Regions from separate parts of the Streptomyces profundus genome, predicted to be linked through region 1. Evidence: riboswitches for the same ligand, from Rfam matches in the RefSeq annotation. Region 1 holds a riboswitch; the other holds the start of a gene.
What was found. Region 1 has a riboswitch for cyclic di-AMP ahead of K4G22_RS12830 (M23 family metallopeptidase). Riboswitches for the same ligand answer to the same signal wherever they lie in the genome.

Region 1 (7,542 bases):
CTATCTGGACGAGGCGGCGGAGCCGTCCGTTCCGCTGGATGTGGTCTTCGTCCTCGATGTCTCCGAATCGGTGCTGGGCCCGGAGAGCGGGCGTTCGACCACCGAGGGGAACCACGCGACCGTGCGGGCCACCCTGGAGGCGGCCGTCGACGTCCTGGACGAGGACGACCGGTACGCGGTGCTCGGCACGCCGGGCGCCGGCGACGGGGGCGTGGGCTCCTACGACACGCTGTTGGAGTTCGACCGCCACCCGGCCGGCGATCTGCGCGAGGCGCTGGACGAGTTGGCCGCCGTGCGCGGCGCCGTCTCGCTGGTGGAGCCCGGGCTGGCGGGCATCGACCTGCTGACGGCCTCCAGGGGCAGCGACACCGAGACGGTGCTGGTGCTGGTCACGGACAGCGGCGACCGCACCGATCCGACGGCGGGACGGGATCTGGCGCTCGGGGGGTTGGACCACACCCTGGTGGTGGTCTCGGTCTCGGCCGACGTCTGCCAGGGCTCCGGCGCGCTGGCCTCGCTCACCGCCGCGCACACCTGTGTCGACCTCGGCGGCGACCAACCGGCCGAGCTGGCAGGGCTGTTGCGCACCATCGGGGGGAGAGGCCGCGGATGAGGAGGACCCGGAGGGCGCTGACCGTGCCGGCCCTGCTGCTGGTCCTCGCCGCCGCCTGCACGGCCGGTGGCGAGGCGCCCGACGAGCCGGTGCTGCCGGTCCCACCGGACGACGTTCCGCTGGTGGTGGTCAGCGGCTCCGATCTGACCGGCCCCGAGGGAGGGGTGCGGCGGGCGCTGATCGACCGGTGGAACGAGGTCGCGAGCGTCAAGGCGGAGCTGGTGGAGCTGCCGGCCACCGCCAACGAGCAGCGCGCCGAGCTGATCGGCGGACTCCAGTCGGGGGTGGCGCGGTACGACGTCCTCAACCTGGACGTCACCTGGATCCCCGAGTTCGCCGAGGCCGGCCTGATCGGCGAGTTGGACGAGGAGCTGGCCGCCCCCGCGTTCGTGGCCGACACGGCGGTCGGCGGGTGGTGGCGCGACAGGCTCTACGCCGTCCCCTTCAACACCGATGTGGGCCTGCTCTACTACCGCGACGACCTGATCAGCGGGGCCGATCTGCGGAACGGGCCGCTCTCGGCCGTGTACGGGCGGATGGTCACCCGGGGCGAGGGCGTCTATGTCACCCAACTGCGGCCCTATGAGGGGCTCACCGTCAACACCCTTGAGGCGCTGTGGAGCGTCGTCCCGGAGGCGGAGCTGGTCGACGGGCGGGGGGCCTATGCCGGGAGCGTCGAGGAGTGGGAGCGCGGCCTCACCGAGCTGGCCGCCATCGCGAACGTCACCCCTGGCGGCCCCGAGATCAGCGCCGCCTCCTTCGACGCGGACGAGTCGGCCGCCATCGACGTGTTCGCCGTCCCCGTCCAGGAGCGGACGGACGGCGAGCCGGGCAACGGGCCGGCCCTGATGCGGAACTGGCCGTTCGCGCTCAACCGGGTGGCCGAACGGGCCGATCCCGCGCTCCGGATCGGGGCGACCACCCTGCCGGGCCCCGGCGCCCTGGGCGGGCAGAGCCTGGCCGTCGCGGCCAACAGCCCCAGGGCCGAGATGGCGCAGCGGCTGATCAGCTTTCTGACCGCCGACCCGGACAACCAGGAGAAGCTGCTGGAGGCCGGGTTCGCGCCCGCGCTTGAGGCGGCGTACGGCTTCGACGAGAACGCCACGCCCGACTGCGCCGATCAGCGCCCGGTCGAGCGGGAGAGCGGACGTTCCTCCGACGAGCCGTGGCGGCCCGAGCGTGCGGAGTACGCGGCGCTGCTGTGGTGCGCGCTCGACGGGGCGCGGGCGCGCCCCGCCACGCCCTACTACCAGCAGTTCTCGGCGATCATCCAGGAGGAGGTGACCGCCATGCTGACCCGCGGCTCGGGGCAGAACGCCCGGATGACGGCGGAGAACCTGCACCGCCGGCTGCCGCTCGCGCTGGAGGGCCGGCTGGACGGGGACCAGCTCGGGTGAGGGCCACGCGGGGTTCGCGCGGGGACCACGCTGGGTGAGAGATCACGCAGGGTAAGAGGAACGCCCCGCTCCGCATAACGATTGACGCACCATCAGAATGCGAGACAACCCACATCGGTTTGAAATTATGTCTGTTTTGCTGGAGTTGGTAACCGAAAATCCCCCTAGATCTCGCGGGTTTTTGCCGTAGCCACTTGGAATCCAGTGGTCCCGTCTATTAACGTTCGATAACGCAGCGCGGTAGTCACCGCCGTCGCAGAGGACGGGGCCGTGCCGCATCGCCGAATCTGGCAGGTGTGTCACCAACGCACCAAAGGAACCGGGGAACCACCACTTGGGGTGAATCGGACGGCCGGGGGGACCCCCGCCAGCCGCCCGTAGGAGACCTTCCTGCTCCGAACCCGTCAGCTAACCCGGTAGGCGAGAAGGAAGGAAAGGAGAACGCCCCCGTGGCGTCAAATCGGCACGCCTCCGTGGACTCCCTGGATGCCCCACGCCCCGTGGAGCACACCCCCCAGGACAGCCTCGGCGCCTATGGCACTGCCTACGGCACCCATCCGTCCTACTACGGCCCCAAGGTCGGTGACGACGAGTCCATCGCCGAGTGGAACCCGAGCGAGGAATCGCTCCGTCCGGTCCGCGGCCGGCACCGCGTCGGCCGCCAGCGCGGCGGCACGATCGCCCGTAGCCGTGCCGTGCTCGGCGTCGGCGTGATCGCCGCCGTGGGCGCGGGTGGCATGGCCACCGCGAACGAGGACGGCGCCGGCTCGGTCCCCGGCATGAGCGGCGCGGCCGACAAGGTCAAGCAGATCCCGCTGCTCGGCTCGCTCGTCGACACCGGCAGCTCCGAACAGGCCGCCACCACCGCCGTGTTCACCAGCGCCGGCCTCACCGAGGCCGAGGTCGACTCCGGCCGCGACGCCGGCGAGGCGCTGCGCGCCCGCATCCTCCAGCAGGCCGACCAACAGGAGACCAGCGCCGAGATCCAGGCGCGCACGGCGGCCGTCCAGCAGGTGCAGGTCGCCGCCGTCGAGCAGGCCGCCGCCCTCGCCGAGGCCGAGCGGGTCGCCGAGGAGGAGCGGCTCCGCGCCGAGGAGGAGGAGCGCCAACGCCTGGAGGAAGAGCGGCGGTTGGCCGAGCTGCGCGCCAGCTACACGCTGCCGCTGAGCGACTTCCGCCTCAGCTCGGGCTACGGCGAGAGCGGCTCGATGTGGCAGTCGACGCACACCGGCACGGACTTCGCCGCCTCCACCGGCACCCCGGTCAAGAACGTGCACACCGGCGTCGTCACCGAGGCCGCGTGGGCCGGCTCCTACGGCTACCGCGTCATCGTGGAGCTGGAGGACGGCACGGAGATCTGGTACTGCCACCTCTCCTCGATGAACGTCTCCGCCGGCTCCGAGGTGACCACGGCCGACGTGATCGGTTTCGTCGGCTCGACCGGCAACTCCTCGGGACCGCATCTGCACCTGGAGGTGCGGCCGGGCGGGGACACCGCGATCGACCCGCTGACCTGGCTGCGCGGCAAGGGCCTGTCCATCTGACGGCCCCATGAACGCCGGTGACTCTGGCGGCGCCCCCCGACGCCAGGGTCACCGGTTCAACTTCTGTTAACAACCAGGACCCTAGGCTGGCGCCATGACAGCAACGACGCATGCCGTGGGTTCCCTTCAGGTCTCCCCGCTCTGCCTGGGCGGCAATGTCTTCGGTTGGACGGCGGATGAGCCGACGTCCTTCGCCGTGCTCGACGCCTATGCCGCCGCCGGCGGCAACTTCGTGGACACGGCCGATGTCTACAGCGCCTGGGTCGAGGGCAACGCGGGTGGCGAGTCCGAGACGATCATCGGCCGCTGGCTGGCCCGCAGGGGCCGCCGCGACGATGTCGTGATCGCCACCAAGGCCGGCGGCCACCCCGACGCCAAGGGCCTGGCGCCCGACACCATCAGGCGCGCGGCCGACGCCTCGCTCCGCCGCCTCGGCGTCGACCACATCGATCTCTACTACACGCACTTCGACGACGAGTCGGTGCCGGCCGAGGAGATCATCACCACCCTCGACGAGTTGGTCACCGCCGGCAAGGTCCGGGAGATCGCCGCCTCCAACATCGCGCCCGAACGGCTCGCCCGCTCCCTGGAGTTCGCCGAGCGGGAGAGCCTCGCCCGCTATGTCGCCATCCAGCCGCACTACAACCTGGTCTCCCGCTCCACCTACGAGGGCGAGCTGGCCGAGCTGGCCGCCCGCTGGGGGCTGGCCGCCATGCCGTACTACGCGCTCGCCTCCGGCTTCCTCACCGGCAAGTACCGCCCCGGCACGGAGGTCGCCAGCCGGCGGGCCGACAGCGCCGCCCGCTATCTGGACACCGCCCATGGCCCCCGGGTGCTGGCCGCGCTCCAGGGGATCGCCGAGGAGCGCTCGGTCGAGCCGGCCTCCGTCGCGCTCGCCTGGCTGGCCGCCCGGCCCACCGTGGCGGCGCCCATCGCCAGCGCCCGCACGGTCGACCAGCTGGGCCCGCTGTTCGCCGGCGTCCGGCTGCGCCTCAACGACGCCGAGACAAAGCTCCTGGAGGAGGCCAGCACGGTCTGAGCCGACCCCCCGGCGATCCGTTCGGTCAGGGAACGTTCACCTCGCCGGTGCTTCGGGGCCACGCGGGCGGGGGGCCGGCGCGGGAAGGTCGCGACCATGAAGGCCATCAGAAGGGTCAGGTCCGGCCAGCGCGCGAACCCCTGGCCCGGCAGCGTCGCGCGGGCCGAGGACCTCTTCGCCGGCTGCGTCCGGGAGTGCGCCGGCCACCTGACGGATCCGACGCGCCCCCCTGACCAGCCCGCGCTGATCGCCGCCATCGGCGAGCTGGTCAGGGAGCGGGCGGCCGTCCAGCCGTGCCAGGATCGCTCGTTCACGGCGCTGCTGGCAGCCGCCGACAGCGCCATAGGCGCGGGCCAGGTGCGTCTCGCGCGCCGGCTCGCGGACGCGGCCGTCGCGCTGCGCGCCCGCTCCGACCAGGCATGGCTGCTCCGGGGGCGCGCGCTGGCGGCCGACGGCCGCGCGGTCGAGGCGAGCGACGCCTACCGCCGACACCGTGCCCTGGCGGGCGCCCCTGACTCCGCCCCGGTGCTGGCCACCGCGCCCGAACCGCTGTCGGTCGACGGCCTCCGCGACTGGCTCGCCGACCGCACGGTCTGCGTGGTCGGCGGCGGCGAGGAGGTCGCCGCCAGCGGCCTCGGCAGCCGCATCGACTCCTACGACCTGGTGATGCGGCTCGACTCCGCCACACCCCACCCGTCCGGCACCGGCACCCGCTCCGATCTGCACGCCGTCTCCCACCGGGGCGACGGCCCCGGCTGGCGCCGGCCCACCGAAGTCCGGCTGGTCTTCGGCGAACGCGCCGACGCCTGGGCCGAGGCGGTGAGCCTCCGGCTGGTCCCCGCCGCCCAGACGCACCTCGGCGACCGCTCGTTGAGCCACCCCGTCCGCGATCCGGCGCTGCTCGGCGAGCCCCGCTGGGCGCTCGACCCCAGCACGGGCTTTTCCCTGCTGCGCCTGCTCGACCACCTCGACGTCAACCCCGTGATCGATCTGGTGGGCCTGCTGCTCCCCGGCCGCCTCCGCCCGGAGGAAGCCCAGTGGCTCCACGCCCACGCCCGCCACCACGACGCCCTGACCACCTCCCTCCGCGCGCCCCTGCCGGGGGCCTAGCCACGGCCCCCCTGCGGGGGGCTGGGCCACGGCCTCGCGGCCCGGGGGGCCGCGTCGCCCGTGCCCTGCGGGCGGCTGGCGGTTCGCTGTTGACGGTCGGCGGCGACCGGGCCCGTCCTGCGGGTGGTTGGTCGCTGCGGTGGGTGAGAGGCGGCGCCCCCGCAGGGGCCCTGCGGGCGGCCCGGGGTCAGGCTGTGCCTCGTGGCCCGGGTCTGCTTGCCGCTTGGGCGGTGACCGGGCCCGCCTTGCGGGTGGTGCTATGGCGCCGTTGGCTGGTCGGGTTGCGGTTGATGGTGGGCGGTGCCCCCGCAGGGGCCCTGCGGGGGGCCCGGGGTCAGGCCGTGCTTCGTGGCCCGGGTCTGCTTGCCGCTTGGGGGGCGACCGGGCCCGCCTTGCGGGCGGTGCTATGGCGCCGTTGGGTGGTCGGGTTGCGGTTGATGGTGGGCGGGGGCAGCCGGTCCGTGTGCTTGTCCCTGGGCGGCGACCGGGTGCGTCCTGTGGGTGGTTAGGTCGCTGTGGTGGATGAGGGGGCGGTGCCCCCGCAGGGGCCCTGCGGGCGGCCCGGGCCTGCTTGCCGCTTGGGCGGCGACCGGGCCCGCCTTGCGGGCGGTGCTATGGCGCCGTTGGGTGGTCGGGTTGCGGTTGATGGTGGGCGGGGGCAGCCGGTCCGTGTGCTTGTCCCTGGGCGGCGACCGGGCCCGTCCTGCGGGTGGTTGGTCGCTGTGGTGGACGAGGGGCTCCGCCCCCCCACCAGCCGCCGCCTGGCGGGGGTGGCGGTCCCGTCCCCGCCTGTCGGGGCTGGTGGGGGCGACTGGGCGCCCGACGCCCCGTTGACGGCGCGCTCTCGCCTTATGGATGGCGCTGGTCGGCCCGAGGTCGGTGGTGTTCGCTTCGGCGGGGCCGGTGTCGGCGTTTCCGTTCCGGACACCTGTCCCGGCGCCCTGCCCGTCCCGTCGGCACTCCCTCCGGCGGGGCCGTCTCGGATGCCGTGTCGGCCGGTCTCGTCGGTGTCTCTCCGGCGGGTCCCTCCCTGTCCCTGGCCGGTTCGAGCCGAGGTCCGCGTTCCGCCCCGCCGTGGCAACGGCTCGGCGGCTGGGGCTCAGGGGTCGGGGGTGAGGGTGAGGGGGGCGGCGAGGGGGCGGTGGGTCCAGAGGCGGTGGAGGAGCTCTCGTTCGCGGTCGGCGAAGCCGACGTCCGTCGCGTCGCCCGTCAGGCCGCGGCCGGCGCGATCGCGGAGGAGGGCCAACTCGGTGGCCGCCGCCTGGTAGTCGGCGACCGCGCGGGCGCCCTCCGGGCCGTGGGCGCGGCGGCCAAGGCGCCGCGCCCGGCGCCGGGCGCGCGCGCAGCCGAGCGCCTGCGGCTCCTGCGGCGCGAGCCACCCCGCCGCCGCGTAGTGCGTCAACGTGCGCCGCACCACCCGCAGTTCGCGCCGTCTGGCGGAGACCGCCACCCGGCACAGCAGGATCAGCGTCGGCGCCATCAGCAGGAAGTACACCGCGCCGAACCCCAACAGGCTCAGGGACGTTGACGCGTTCCACAGGGAGTGCATGCCCATCGCCAGGCCGAGCCCGAGCGCCGGCAGGGCCAGGCGCAGCCGTCGCCGCCCGGGGGCGAGCATGGCGGCGAGCCCGAAGCCGAGGCCGGTGAGGGCGGTGAACATGGGGTGGGCGAACGGGGCCACCACCATCCGCACGAAGAACGTCACGGCCATGGCCGAGTCCCAGATGCCCTGTTGGCCCAACTCCTGGTCCTGTGCGAACGCGCTGCCCAGATAGAGCACGTTCTCGGTGAAGGCGAACCCGGCCGCCGAGGCGCCCGCCGTTGCGAGGCCGACGAGGA
Region 2 (7,542 bases), 1.4 Mb from region 1:
TGAGCGCCTTCCAGATCCGGCTGCGGGAGCAGGCGGAGGAGAAGGGCCGCCGGCTGCGCGCGTCGTTGGCCGGGCCCCCGGTGCTCCCTGAGGAGCCGGTCCGCCAGCGTGCGCGGCAGGACACCCAGGAAGGCGCCCAGGACAGGGGGACCGATCGATGACGGAGGCCGCTGTGACGGACGGGACGGGCGCGGAGCGGCTGGCTGAGGCGAGGTCGCTGTTGGCCGCGCATCCCCTGGTCGACGGGCACAACGATCTGCCGTGGGCGCTGCGCGAGACCGTGGGCTACGACCTGGACCAGGCGGACATCGGCGGCGATCTCACCGGCCGGCTCCACACGGATCTGCGGCGGCTGCGGTCCGGCGGGGTGGGCGCGCAGTTCTGGTCGGTCTATGTGCCGGCCGAGCTGAGCGGCGACGCCGCGGTCAGCGGCTGTCTCGAACAGATCGACGTGGTGGGGCAGTTGCTGGACCGCTATCCGGCGGATCTGGCCCGGGCGCTCACCGCCGACGACATGGTCGCGGCCCGTGCGCAGGGGCGGATCGCCTCGCTGATGGGCGCCGAGGGCGGCCATTCCATCAACAACTCGCTGGCCACGCTGCGCGCTTTCCACCGGTTGGGCGTGCGTTATATGACGCTGACGCACAACTCCACCATCGACTGGGCCGATTCCGCCACCGACGAGGCTCGGCATGGCGGATTGACGGCCTTTGGCGAGGAGGTCGTGCGGGAGATGAACCGCGTCGGCATGCTCGTCGATCTTTCCCATGTGTCGGCGGATGTGATGCGCGACGCCCTTCGGGTTTCCGAGGCTCCGGTGCTTTTCTCGCATTCCTCGGCGCGGGCGGTCTGTGATCATCCGAGGAACATTCCCGACGATGTGTTGGCCGCGCTGCCGGCCAATGGCGGGGTCGCGATGGCGACCTTTGTGCCCAAGTTCGTGCTGCCGGCGGCCATCGAGTGGACGCGCCGGGCCGACGAGAACATGCGGGCCAACGGCTTCCATCCGCTGGACACCACGGAGCCGGCGATGCGGGTGCAGCACGCGTTCGCCGAGGCCGACCCGCGTCCGGTGGCCACGCCCGCCACCGTGGCCGACCACCTGGACCACATGCGCGAGGTGGCCGGCATCGACCATCTGGGCATCGGCGGCGACTACGACGGCACGGCGTTCCTGCCCCAGGGGCTTGAGGATGTCTCCGGCTACCCGCTGCTGGTCGCCGAACTGCTGGAGCGCCGCTGGTCGCACGCGGATCTGGCCAAGCTGACCTGGGAGAACGCGGTGCGGGTGGTGCGGGACGCGGAGACGGTGGCCGCCGATCTCTCGGCCCGACGCGGGCCCTCCATCGCCACCCTCGCGAGCCTGGACGGCTGACCCCACCGCGTCGAATCGGGCATTCCGCTCTTACTGGTTGATACTTCCGTCAGCGGTCCGCCCCGTGACCGAGTTCACTCGCGGTCGCGGTGCCCCGGCGGGTGCCGCTCCGCCCCTCTCCCGGCGTGCCCGATAAGTGGCCCGCTTTCTCGGAGAGTTGGCCGGGGGCTCCGGAATGCCGACGATAACGGTATGGATAACGATCAGAGCGGGGTGTTATCTCCCGGGTGGTGCGGCTGCGTTGATCATGGTGCGGGGAATGCGGTTTTCTTGTCCTGGCGAATTCGCGGGTTTAACGTTCGATCCGCGTCGCATTCGCGGCGAACCGCTCCGGACGCCGAATCCTGTCACCGGCAGCGGAAACGCTGCAATTCCGTCTGACAGGAGCGGGGGACCCACTTTCCGCCGGACCGTGTTCCGTTCCGGCTTGGGGTGAAGCCATGGCCGAGGTGGGCGTTCGCGCCCGCACCGAGGCGATGGCCGGGCGACTCCGGCCCGAACCCGACAGCTCACCTCGCAGGCGTTGGAGAGGAGAACGCCCATGTCCGCACGCGGACGCCATCGCCGTCAGGGTTCCCGACAGCTGTCCCAGCGCTCCCGGATCTCCCTGCTGATCACCGCCGGCGCCGCCGGCATCGCCCTGCCGCTCGCCGCTGTCGGCCCCGCCAGCGCCGCCCCCGCCAGCTACACCGTGGAGAGCGGCGACACGCTCTACCGCATCGCCGTCGACCACGACATCGCGGGCGGCTGGGAGCAGCTCTTCGACGTCAACCGCGCCGCGATCGGCGACGACCCCTCGCGCATCACCCCCGGCACCCAGCTCTCGCTCGACGCCGAGGCGCCGGCCGAGGAGGCCCCGGAGGAGGCCCCCGAGGAGGAGGCGCCCGCCGAGGACGCGCAGGAGACCGGCTACTTCGCGCCGGTCGCCGGCGTCAGCGGCGGCGGGTACGGCAACGCCGGCGCCCTGTGGTCCTCCGGCTACCACACCGGCGCCGACTTCCCCGTCTCCACCGGGACCCCGGTGGTCGCCATCACCGCCGGCGAGGTCGTGACCGCCGGCAGTGGCGGGTCCTACGGCAACGAGGTGGTCGTCCGGCACGCCGACGGTCACTACAGCCAGTACGCCCACCTCTCGTCGATCTCGGTCGGCGTCGGTCAGTCGGTTGGCGCGGGCGAGCAGCTCGGCCTCTCCGGCGCCACGGGCAACGTGACCGGCCCGCACCTGCACTTCGAGGTGCGCACCGGCCCGTCCTACGGGTCCGACATCGACCCGATGTCCTACCTGCGCGGCCACGGCGTCACCATCTGAGCGCCGGGTCAGGCCCCGCCGACCCCCTCCGTCGGCGGGGCCTGACCTGTCTCAGTCGGTGAGGCGCTGGTACCGCCGCACCGCCAGCGGGGCGAACACCGCGATCAGGATGACCGGCCAGAGCACCGCGAGCAGCAGCGCGTTGTCGGTGGGCCAGGAGCCGCCGCTGAGCCCCGGGTTGCCGAACAGCTCCCTGATCGCCGCCACCGTGGCGGAGAGCGGGTTCCACTCGGCGATCGCCCCGAGCCAGCCGGGCATCAGATCCGGCTCGACGAAGATGCTGGAGAGCGCCGTCAGCGGGAAGGCCAGCGGGAAGATCACCGTCCCGACCGAGTCCGGGTTGGGCAGCAGCAGGCCGATGTAGATCCCGATCCAGGACATCGCCACCCGCAGCAGCAGCACCAGGGCCACCGCCAGCAGCGCGAGCCCCACCCCCCGGTGCCACTGCCAGCCGACCAGCAGGCCACAGACCACCAGCACCGTCATCTCCAGCAGCGCGCGCAGCAGATCGGCCACGCACCGGCCGACCAGCAGCGCCGACCTGGCCATCGGCATGGACCGGAAGCGGTCCACCACACCGCGGCTCACGTCGAAGGCGAGCGCTGTTCCGGTGGCCCCCATGCCGTAGAGCATGGTCATGGCGAAGACGCCTGGCAGCAGGAACTCGCGATAGTCACCCCCGTCGGGCACCTGCATCCCGCTGCCGAAGACATAGCCGAAGACCAGCACGAAGAGGATCGGCAGGCTGAAGTAGAGCGAGATCTCCTCGGGGCTGCGCATCAGCTGGGCCATGTTGCGCCGGGTCATCACCAGCCCGTCGGCCAGCGCCACCCTGGGCCCTCTGGCCACCCGGCTGCCGGCCGACGGCAGTTCCGTCCTGGTCGCGCCGATGCCGCTCATGCCGCCTCACCTTCCTGAGTGGCTGTCTGGTGCCCGCCCTGGCCGGTCAGATGCAGGAACACCTCGTCGAGGGTGGGCCGTCGGGTCCCGAGGTCCTCCACGGCGAGACCGGCGTCCCGCAGTGCCCTGGCCACCTCGGTGAGCGCCAGGACCCGGTCGGCGACCCGCGCGACCACCCGGCGTTCGTCCTCGTCGACCTCGGTCGGCACCCCGCACACCCGCCGCATGATGCCGGCGGCCCGCGCCAGCTCGACGCTGTGGCGGACCACCACCTCGACCCGGTCCCCGCCGAGCCGCGACTTCAGCTGGTCGGCGGTGCCGTCGGCGACCACCCGGCCGGAGTCCACCACCGAGATCAGATCGGCCAACTGGTCGGCCTCCTCCAGGTACTGCGTGGTGAGCAGCACCGTGGTCCCCCCGGCCACCAGCGAACGGACCGCGTCCCACACCTGGTTGCGGCTGCGCGGGTCAAGCCCGGTGGTCGGCTCGTCCAGAAAGAGCACCTCGGGGACGACGACCATGCTCGCCGCGAGGTCGAGGCGGCGTCGCATGCCTCCCGAGTAGCCGCTGACGCTGCGTCCCGCCGCCTCGCTGAGGCCGAACTGGGCCAGCAGCTCATCGGCCCGACGCCGCGCCACCTGGGCCCGCAGCCGGAACAACCGGCCGAACATCACCAGGTTCTGGCGTCCGCTCAGCATCTCGTCGACGGCGGCGTACTGGCCGGTCAGCCCGATCCTGGCGCGCACCTCGTCCGGCTGGCGCGCCACGTCGAAGCCGCTCACCCACGCCCGACCGACGTCGATGCGCGCCAGCGTGGTGAGGGAGCGCACCGCCGTGGTCTTGCCGGCGCCGTTGGGGCCGAGCACCGCGTGCACCGTGCCCCTGGCGACGGTCAGATGGAAGTCGTCGAGAGCCTGGGTGTCCCCGTACCGCTTGCGTATCCCCTCGGCGACGATCGCTTCTCCGGCCATCCCGTATCCCACCCCTTCGCGCTCCTGAGCGCCAAACTGTATGCGGTGTATATTTACCGTGGACACTGTACATAGTTTTACGATGTCGGCAAGCGGACTTGGAAAACGGATCGAGGAGCGGTGACATGGCGGCTGCGGAAGGCAACCGCGGGCGGAATCCGGAGTATCTGCTCGACCTGCTCTGGCGCACCCACACCCCGGGCACGCGTGGGCCGAGGGGCAGCCTCAGCGTGGACCAGATCGTCCAGGTGGCCGTGGACATCGCCGACGCCGAGGGGGTCGCGGGAGTCTCCCTGCGCAGGATCGCCCAGGTGCTCGGCGTCACCAGCATGACGCTCTACCGCTATGTGCCCAGCAAGGACGATCTACTGGATCTGATGTTCGAGATGGCCAGCGGTCAGCCGGACACCACCGACTGGCCGACCGACTGGCGCGGCCGGCTGCGGGCCTGGTGTCACGCCACGCGACAGGCGCTGCTGAGCCGCCCCTGGATGTTCGACATCCCCATCGGCGCGCCCCCGATGGGGCCCAACAACCTCGCCTGGATGGAGGTCGCCCTCGCCGCCCTGGACGACACGGCGCTCACCGAGGACGACATGATGGGGGTGCTGATGATCCTCACCGGATTCGTCGTCGGCGAGGCCCGGCAGGAGGTGACGATGACCTCCGCATCGGCCCGCACCGGGGTCAGCTACCAGGACTGGGGGCACATCTACGCCAGGATGCTCCGCCGCGTCCTCACCGACGACCGCTATCCGACCGTCGCCCACGTGGTCAAGACGGGCACCTTCGACAGCGGGGCCACCGCCGAGGAGGACTTCGAATACGGCCTCGGCTTCCTCCTCGACAGTGTGGCCGCGCAGATCCAACGCCGGGAGGACGGCGTGGAGGAAGGCGTGAAGGGAAGCGTCAAGGGAGGCTGAGCTCCCCCGCCCCCGCCCCGCCGGCGGTCTCAGCCGCGCTCGACGAAGCGCTCCCGCCAGGCCGGCACCGGATCGGAGCCGTACTCCGTCCAGTACTCCCGGCCGGCCGTGATCAGCCCGTCCCGCACCGTCCAGAACGAGGCCACCCGGTGTATGCCGGACTCCACATGCGGGACCTCGACCTCGGAGACCACCACATCCCCCTCCTCGACCAGCCGCAGCACCTTGATCGACCAGCCCTCGGGATACTCCGCGTTCAGGCCGACGTAGTTCTCCCGGCCGACGATCCGCTCCGCGCTGGCCGGCCACTCCACCACCACATCGGGCGCCAGCACCTCCCGCACACCGGCCCAGTCCCTCGCCTGCGTGCGGTCCCAGAGGGCTCGCACGACGCTCCGCGCCCCGCTGTCCCGCCCCGCCTGACTCTCTGTCTGCTCCATGGCCACAGCCTCACACACGGCACTGACAATCCGGCGTGCGAGAGGCCGTGACCACCGGTCGCCTCAGGGCAGGTTGCGCGCCATCACGATGCGCTGCACCTGGTTGGTGCCCTCGTAGATCTGCGTGATCTTGGCGTCCCGCATCATCCGCTCCACCGGGTAGTCCCGGGTGAAGCCGTAGCCGCCGAGCAGTTGCACGGCGTCCGTGGTGATCTCCATCGCCGCGTCCGACGCGTAGCACTTGGCCGCCGCGCCATAGAAGGTGAGGTCCTCGTCCTCCCGCTCGGACTTGGCCGCCGCCACATAGGTGAGCTGCCGGGCGGCGGCCAGCTTCATCGCCATGTCGGCCAACATGAACTGGATGCCCTGGAACTCGCCCACCGGCTTGCCGAACTGCTTGCGTTCGCGCACATACCCCTGTGCGTAGTCGAGCGCGCCCTGGGCGATGCCCAACGCCTGCGCGGCGATGGTGATCCGGGTGTGGTCCAGCGTGCGCATCGCGGTCGCGAATCCGGTGCCCTCGGCACCGATCATCCGATCGGCCGGGATCCGCACGTTGTCCAGATACACCTCGCGGGTCGGCGACCCCTTGATCCCCAGCTTGCGCTCGGGGGCCCCGAACGAGACGCCCTCGTCGTCCTTCTCGACCACGAAGGCCGAGATCCCGCCCCTGGTCCGCTTCTCCGGATCCGTGACGGCCATCACGGTGTAGTACTCGGAGACGCCCGCGTTGGTGATCCACCGCTTGACGCCGTTCAACACGTAGTGGTCGCCGTCGCGCACCGCCCGGGTCTTCATCCCGCCGGCGTCCGAACCGGCGTCCGGCTCCGAGAGGGCGTAGGAGAACAGCACGTCGCCCTTGGCCAGCGGCGTCAGGTAGCGGGCCTGCAACTCCTTCGAGCCGGCCAGCATCACGGGCAGTGAGCCGAGCTTGTTCACCGCCGGGATCAGCGAGGACGACGCGCAGGCGCGGGCGACCTCCTCCACCACGATCACGGTGGCCAACGCGTCAGCGCCCGCGCCACCGAACTCCTCTGGCACGTGCACGGCGTGCAGGTCGTTGGCGACCAACGCGTCCAGCGCCTCCTGCGGGAAGCGCGCCGACTCATCCACGTCCGCCGCGTGCGGCGCGATCTTCGCCTCCGCCAGCGCTCGAACCGACGTGCGGAGCATCTCGTGCTCCTCCGCCGGACGGTAGAGGTCGAAGTCCCCGGCTCCTGCCACCTGTCTCACTCCCTGCGAACGAAGAGGCTGAATCGGCCGAACCGACGGACGTTTCGTCTCCGAGCGCACGCCTTGCGGGACCGCGTGATCCGAGCGTCCTACGGGTTCATGACCGTTAAGTAACTTGATCCTAGGGTTACCCGGGGCCTGGGGATAGGTGAGCTTGCCGACAGAGGCGTCCGTCTATGCTCGGGGCCATGTCTCAGAAGATCTCGGTGATCGGTACCGGCTATCTCGGAGCCACGCACGCCGCGGCCATGGCGGAGTTGGGGTTCGAGGTGATCGGCCTCGACGTCGTCCCCGCCAAGGTCGAGCTGCTCTCCCAGGGCGTCGCGCCGATGTACGAGCCGGGTCTGGAGGAGATCCTGCGCCGGCATGTGGTGGGCCTCCCCGGCTCCTC

Region 2: linked by a shared signal. The riboswitch ahead of K4G22_RS18975 (M23 family metallopeptidase) and the one ahead of K4G22_RS12830 (M23 family metallopeptidase) in region 1 are both predicted to bind cyclic di-AMP.

The regions. Positions count from the first base shown of each region.
Region 1 covers NZ_CP082362.1:2,926,183-2,933,724, reverse strand. The annotation lists gene K4G22_RS12840 (caspase family protein) at 1-613, shown strand, start outside; gene K4G22_RS12835 (extracellular solute-binding protein) at 610-2,010, shown strand; cyclic di-AMP (ydaO/yuaA leader) riboswitch at 2,280-2,447, shown strand; gene K4G22_RS12830 (M23 family metallopeptidase) at 2,460-3,554, shown strand; gene K4G22_RS12825 (aldo/keto reductase) at 3,649-4,593, shown strand; gene K4G22_RS12820 (glycosyltransferase family 29 protein) at 4,690-5,703, shown strand; gene K4G22_RS12815 (PrsW family intramembrane metalloprotease) at 6,803-7,542, opposite strand, start outside.
Region 2 covers NZ_CP082362.1:4,278,332-4,285,873, forward strand. The annotation lists gene purE (5-(carboxyamino)imidazole ribonucleotide mutase) at 1-161, shown strand, start outside; gene K4G22_RS18970 (dipeptidase) at 158-1,375, shown strand; cyclic di-AMP (ydaO/yuaA leader) riboswitch at 1,729-1,913, shown strand; gene K4G22_RS18975 (M23 family metallopeptidase) at 1,917-2,684, shown strand; gene K4G22_RS18980 (ABC transporter permease) at 2,736-3,584, opposite strand; gene K4G22_RS18985 (ATP-binding cassette domain-containing protein) at 3,581-4,555, opposite strand; gene K4G22_RS18990 (TetR/AcrR family transcriptional regulator) at 4,681-5,478, shown strand; gene K4G22_RS18995 (nuclear transport factor 2 family protein) at 5,508-5,918, opposite strand; gene K4G22_RS19000 (acyl-CoA dehydrogenase family protein) at 5,982-7,142, opposite strand; gene K4G22_RS19005 (UDP-glucose dehydrogenase family protein) at 7,340-7,542, shown strand, end outside.